DNA from 2 places in the Massilia sp. 9096 genome. Region 2 is predicted to be linked to the other one. Evidence: predicted binding sites of a transcription regulator. Region 2 holds the regulator's gene; the other holds the start of a gene.
The links. Region 2 encodes sigma-54, which starts transcription at its own class of promoters, with help from an activator protein. Its sites were predicted from a motif close to TGGCANGNAANCTGCTTT; they were not measured.

Region 1 (3,405 bases), 3.8 Mb from region 2:
TCCAGTAGCGCATCACGCCGGGTTCGGCTGGCACCTCCACGCTGTCCTCGACGTCGATCAGCGCCCGCCCGCTGGCCAGCACGCGCCGGTAGGGCGCCTCGAAGTGCACCCCGCGCTCGCCCAGCAGCTCGGGGAGCGTGCGCCCGATGTGGGCGGAGGCCGTCAGCGCGTTGACCGCCGCCAGGTAGTCGTTGACCATCACGATGCGCAGGTCGGCGTCGAGGTAGGCCAGGCCGACCGGCGCGCTGGCGTACACGGTGGACAGCAGCGCGCTGGAGCGGCGCAGTTCCTTGGTGCGCTCGGCCACCAGCGCTTCCAGGCCGGCGCGGTACTGCTGCAGCTCGCCTTCGACCTGGCGCAGCGCGGCGGCCACCGATGCCGCTTCGCGGATCGCCAGCGGCGGAATCGCCAGCGCTTCGCCGCGGCCGAGCGCCGCCGCCGGCCCGGTCAGCGCGCGCACCGAACGTGCGATGCCGCCGCCGATGACCCAAGCCAGCGTCAAGCTCAGCGCCAGCATGGCGCCGATCCCGGCCAGGCTCGTGGCCGGATCGGTGCCGAGGATCTCGCGCTCGGCGTGGTAGGGGTAGCCGATCGTCACCGCCCAGCCGTGCCCCAGCGTGCGCGCGTAGGCGATGTAGACGCGCCCGGCGTCGCGCCCGAGCAGCGCGACCTGGCCGAGGTCGGCGTGGGCCAGCGCCTGCGCCAGTTCGGGACGGATCGGCATGCCGATCCCCCGTTCGGCTGGGCCGCTGCGGGCCACCAGGCGCTGGTGGTTGTCGAAGATGCGTGCATTCCAGCTCTCAGGCAGTTGCTGGCCTGCCAGCAGCGCGTTCAGCCGCTGCGGGCGCAATTCGACCGAGAGCGCATAGGCCACCCGGCCGTCGCGCCAGACCGGCACCGTGATCGAGGCCAGCCACGGCTGGCCGGGGCTGGCGCGGTGCAGGCCCGAGGTCACGGCATTGCCGGAGGCGAACACGGCGCGCACGTCGGCCTCGTTGCCGTTATCCGGCGGCGCGGCGCCGAGCGGATGACGGGCGTCGAGCAGGGCGCGGCCGTCGGCGCCGCTCAGCTCGAAGCCGGCGACCGGGAATTCGGGCCGCAGCAGGCGGCGTGCGGCCATTTGGAAAGCGGCCAGGTCGCCGGTCGCCAGGCTGCTCTGGTTGGCCAGCACGCGCGCGGCGGTGGCCGCGCTGTCCAGGTCGCGGTCGACCGCGGCCGCGAGCGCACGCACGATCATGTCCGCGTCCTGGGCGATGTGGGCCCGCTCGCGCCGGTCGGCGTCGTGGGCGAAAGCGAGGTAGCCGGCCACGATCGGCGCGGCGCAGGCCAGCACCAGGATGATCAGCTTGGAACGGATGGAGGGTAAAGAACGACCTTGTGAAAACAGCAATGCACAGCTCCGCGGATGCGCGCGGAGCCGATGCGCCGCCGGGAGACATGGTAGCCGAGCGGCCCGGCGGCGGCAAACGCACGCGCTCAAGCGGACCGGCGCGGCCCGGCGCGGCGCGGCGTCAGGCGTACTTGCCCAGCTCCAGCTTCGCGATGGCGTTGCGGTGCACCTCGTCCGGGCCGTCGGCCAATGCCATCTCGGCCATCGGGCGGGCGGCCTTGCCGTTTTCCAGCGCCTGCGCGTTGCTGGCGGTGCCGTCGACGTAGCGCTTCATGATGCCTGCATGATGCCGGCCAGGCGGAACAGGTCGTAGGCCAGATAGAAGTTCATGTCCTCGGCGCGCAGCTGCACTGGCCGCCCCTGATGTCGGAAATATTTACAAACACCGGGCTCGTGATTCGGGAAAATCGGCAAGTCCTTGTTCGAGAAGCGAAAAAATTCCTGGCTCGATTCCTGCGTCAGGGTTTGCGCAAGCAAGGCCACTCTCGACAGATGGGATCCCCATGAAAACCACCATTGCCGCATTTGCCGTCGCCGCCAGCCTTCTGTGCCCTGCAGTCGCCAGCGCCAGGATCCTCGAGGTCAGTTTCACTGCAAGCCAGTTCAGCGCCAGAGACGGGGCTGCCGCGCCACAAGATCCGGTCGCAGGATCGATCTTGTTTACCACGCCATTGGAGGACAACGCCTTGCCCGTGGTCCTGGCGATCGACCTGACCATCGGCGGCCACACCTACGCGGTCGACGACATCCTCGCCGGGCCGCGCGGCGGCGGCTATGCATTCGGCGCCAAGGCGTCCGGTCTGGACGACCTCATGATCGGCAGCGACGATTTCTATCTCTACTTCCTGGGCCGCGGCCAGGGCTTCGGGTATTCGACGGCGGGCTCGAACGACTCCTGGACCACCCGCATCATCAGCACGAGCACCGAGGAAATCGCCAGCGTCCCCGAGCCGGGCAGCCTGGCGCTGCTGCTGATCGGCGCGGGCGCGGGCGCTGCCGCGACGCTGCGGCGCCGGCGCAGCGCTTGAGCGTCCACCGCGCGGGCGGCCGAACATGTGGAAACAAGAGTGACAAGCCGCAGGACGCAGCGGCAGCGCCTCACATCCCGCGCCCGCGCCGGTACTGCTCGAACAGCAGCTCCATGGTCGTGCTGCGCGCTCCCGGCTGCAGCACGCCGCGGATTTCCTGCAGCTCGGGCCAGAGCTCGGGCTGCGCCGGCGCGGCGCCCGGCGCCAGTTGCGCCAGCACGCGCGCGGCCGTCTCGACGGTCCTGGGCAGGCCGGACACGATGACGCGCTCGAACGCCACGCCCGCTTCGCGGAATGCCAGACCGGCGCCGTCGGCCTGGGCGCGGCCGTCCTCGTTGAGCGGCACACTCTCCGGCAGGCGTGGTTTGCCGTCGGTGTCGAAGTAAGTCACGCTGCCGTGGCGCATCAGGAAGATGCGGCGGCGTCGGGTGTGCGTCATGCGTCGGTCTCCTACTCGGCTGCACCAGTGGTCATTCCGACCATCTTTGTTGCTCGTCTTGCACGCTCATCACGGCAGGCTGTCGCGCCGGCGCCGCGTCTTTACGGCACTAATATGATTCCCTGAGTCAATTTAACCCTTTTCTGACATAGAATCACGGGTTGAGTCTTACAGGAAATAATAGGGGTGCTATGGCAAGGCCAGAAAAAGTCCGTCTCGGCGAAATATTGGTGCAGCAAAAGCTGCTGACGGAAGAGCAGCTGAACCAGGCGCTGGCCGACCAGAAGCGCACCGGCCGCAAGCTCGGCCGCGTGTTCGTGGAAAGCAGTTTCGTCACCGAGGAGCAGATCTCGGGCGCGCTCGCGCGCCAGCTCGGCATCCCCTACATCAATCTCAAGTTCTACAACATCAACCAGGACGTGGTGCGCCTGCTGCCCGAGACCCAGGCGCGGCGCTTCCGCGCGCTGGTGCTGGAAGACCGGGTTGAAACCGTGCTGGTGGGCGTGTCCGACCCGACCGACCTGTTTGCCTACGACGAGATCGCGCGC
Region 2 (3,405 bases):
GAGATGGTTGATCTAGCCGCATCATAAAACGAAAAGGGCGCCAGTGCGCCCTTCGTCATGCTGTGCTGCGGACGGCGTCAGGCCGTGGCGGCTGCACTGTCTCCTTCATCCAGCATGCGCTTGTGTCCGGTGTGACTATGATTCTGCAGCATCTGCTTGTATTTGACGACCTGCCTGTCCAGGCGGTCCATCAGCATGTCGATCGCGGCGTACAGGTCGTGCGCGGCGCTGGCGATATGCAGGATCTTTCCCGCCACCCGCAGATTGATCTCGGCCTTTTGGCGTTTGTCTTTTTCGGTGAGATTGTCGATGCAGAGGATGACGTGGGAATCGATCACTTGATCGAAATGGCGGGTGATGCGTTCGAGCTTGTTCTGTACGTATTCACGGATGGCTGGGGTGACATCGAGGTGATGGCCGCTGATGGTGAGATTCATACACACACTCCTTTGAAGATACGCTGCCGCAAGCGTGCGCAGGAGCGCAACAGGCAGCGTTTGTTACAAGGATTTGCGAAGGCTAACGGGCGGGATCTTGAGCGCCTCACGGTATTTGGCGACCGTGCGCCGCGCAATGACCATTCCCTGTTCCCCTAGCATCTCCGCGATCTTGCTGTCGGATAAAGGGTTCTTGGGGTCTTCTGCTCCTGTGAGTTGTACGATGAGAGCCCGGATGGCCGTCGATGATGCTTCGCCTCCCGCCTCGGTGGCAACGTGGCTCCCGAAGAAATACTTCAGCTCGAACATGCCGTGCGGGGTCAGCATGTATTTCTGCGTTGTGACGCGAGAAATTGTGCTCTCGTGTAAACCTAGTGTATCAGCTATCTCGCGTAAAACAAGGGGCCGCATGGCAACCGCGCCGTGCGAGAAAAAGTTGCGCTGCCGTTCGACGATGGCCTGGGCCACGCGCAGGATCGTGTCGAAACGCTGGCGCATGTTCTTGATGAGCCACTTGGCTTCCTGCAGCTGCGCGCTCATCTGGGTCTCGGATTTGCCCTGCTTGAGCGCCTGCGCATACAGGCTGTTCACGCGCAGGCGCGGCATCACTTCGGGATTCAATTGCACGCTCCAGCCATCCTTGGCGCGGCGCACGATCACGTCCGGCACCACGAAGTCCGACACGTCCGAAGCGAACGCGGCGCCCGGGTGCGGGTTGCAGCGGCGGATCACGGCCTGGGCTTCGCGCAGGTCCTCGTCGTCGCAGTCGAGCGCCTTTTTCAGCTTGTTGAATTCGCGCTGGGCGAACCAGCTCAGGTAGCGCTCGACGATGACCAGGGCCATGCGCCGCGTCACCAGCGGCACGCCCGGCATGCGGCGGATCTGCAGCGCCAGGCACTCGGCGGCGCTGCGCGCGCCCACGCCCGCCGGGTCGAGGCTCTGCACCATCGACAGCGCGGTGCGCAGTTCGTCGAACTCGATCTCGAGCTCTTCCGGCAGGCGCGCGTGGATGTCGTCCAGCGATTCCTCGAGGTAGCCGTTGTCGTCGAGCGCGTCGACGATCAGCTCGACCAGGGCGCAGTCGCGCGCCGCGGCGCAGGTCATGCGCACCTGCTCCATCAGGTGTTCGCGCAGCGAGACCGGGCTGGCCTCGAGCTGCGGACGGCCATCCTCTTCCTCGCCGCCGCCGCTCGACCGGCCGCCCTCGCCCCAGTCGCCGTCGTGCTCGGCGGCGTGCACGTCGTCGCCGCCTTCGTGGCCCTCGCCCTCGGCGTTCGCGGCCGGCGCGCTGTGCTCGTCGCTGCCGTTGGCGTTGGCCGGGCTGGGAGCCTCGCCCGGCGTGGCCGGGGCGTTGTTGATGGCGCCGTCGCCCAGCAGGCGCACCGAGCGGTCGAGCGGATCGTCGAGCCGTTCGAGCAGCGGATTATCACTCAGGACCTGCTCGATTTCCTGGTGCAGCTCGAGAGTGGACAGCTGCAGCAGGCGGATCGACTGCTGGAGTTGCGGCGTGAGCGCAAGATGCTGTGATGTCTTGAGTTGCAGCGTCTGTTTCATAACTACATTCTGAAGTGTTCACCCAGATACACGCGGCGTACCGATTCGTCGGCGATGATGTCGTCGGGCCGGCCGGAGGCCAGCACCGCACCCTGGTTGATGATGTAGGCGCGGTCGCAGATGCCGAGCGTCTCGCGCACGTTGTGGTCGGTGATCAGCACGCCGATCCCGCGCTCCTTCAGGAAGCGCACGATGCGCTGGATCTCGATCACGGCGATCGGGTCCACGCCCGCGAACGGCTCGTCCAGCAGCACGAAGCGCGGATCGGTCGCGAGCGCGCGCGCGATCTCGACGCGGCGCCGTTCGCCGCCCGACAGCGACAGCGCCGGGTTCTGGCGCAGCTTGTCGATCTGCAGCTCGCCCAGCAGCTGGTCGAGGCGCTCGTTGATGCGCGCCTTGGACAGCGGCTTGCCGTTCTCGCGCTGCAGCTCGAGCACCGCGCGGATGTTTTCCTCGACCGTCAGGCGGCGGAACACCGAGGCTTCCTGCGGCAGGTAGGACAGGCCCATCAGCGCGCGCCGGTGGATCGGCAGGCTGCTGATGTCGGCGCCGTTGACTTCGATGGTGCCGGCGTCCGACGGCACCAGGCCGACGATCATGTAGAACGACGTGGTCTTGCCGGCGCCGTTCGGGCCGAGCAGGCCGACCACCTCGCCGCACGCGACTTCGAGCGAAACGTCGCGCACCACCAGGCGCTTGCCGTAGCTTTTCTGGAGACCCTTGACGACCAGGGTGCTGCCGCACGCGATCGCGGCTGCGTCGTTGCGCACCTCCATCACTTGTTCCCTGCCGCTGCCGGTTGCGCCGCGGCGGGGGTGGCGGCCGGTGTGGCCGCGGGTGCGGCAGATGGGGCGCCAGGCGCCGCCGCCGGTGCGGGCGCTGCAGCGCCGGCCGGTGCGCGGTGCGGCTGCAGCGTCATGCTGCCGCGGCCATTGCCGACCTTGTTCTCGCCGTTGGCGTCGTTGCGGCCGACCAGGACTTCCTTGCGGTTGTCGTACGAGATGAATTCGCTGTCCATCTCCTGCGTTACTTTCGTGCCGTCGAGCTGCTTGATGACGGCCTTCGAGAACAGCTTGACCAGGTCGTTGCGCTCGTCGTACTCGATGCGCTGGGCCTGGCCTTCGTCCCACATGTTGGGGCCGTCGTCGCGGTGCTGGCGGAAGGTGGCCAGCTTGCCCGGCGCAGCGGTCAGGATGAAGGTGCGGTAGCCGTCCGGGGTCTCCTGCACTTCGGCCTTGTCCGACTTCAGGATCATGGTGCCGCGCGTGATGACCACGTTGCCGGTGGCGATGTAGTTCTGCGTGACCTGGTCGACGTGGGCATCGTTGTAGTCGATCTTGATCGGCTTGAGGGCGTCCGCTTTCTCGGCCGATGCGGCCAGCGGCAACAGGAAGATGGCGGCAGCGAGTATTTT

Region 1: a site for sigma-54 is predicted at 1,833-1,850, ahead of FA90_RS04790 (PEP-CTERM sorting domain-containing protein). Genes of this name have one in related genera too.

What each region holds. Positions count from the first base shown of each region.
Region 1 is NZ_JQNN01000001.1:1,094,595-1,097,999, forward strand. Features, by position in the region: gene FA90_RS04785 (response regulator) at 1-1,390, opposite strand, end outside; partial or broken gene FA90_RS27125 (hypothetical protein) at 1,512-1,723, opposite strand; gene FA90_RS04790 (PEP-CTERM sorting domain-containing protein) at 1,894-2,418, shown strand; partial or broken gene FA90_RS04795 (phosphoglycerate mutase family protein) at 2,564-2,857, opposite strand; gene FA90_RS04800 (GspE/PulE family protein) at 3,049-3,405, shown strand, end outside.
Region 2 is NZ_JQNN01000001.1:4,874,442-4,877,846, reverse strand. Features, by position in the region: gene hpf (ribosome hibernation-promoting factor, HPF/YfiA family) at 78-437, opposite strand; gene FA90_RS21175 (RNA polymerase factor sigma-54) at 501-1,991, opposite strand; gene lptB (LPS export ABC transporter ATP-binding protein) at 1,994-2,761, opposite strand; gene lptA (lipopolysaccharide transport periplasmic protein LptA) at 2,767-3,405, opposite strand, start outside.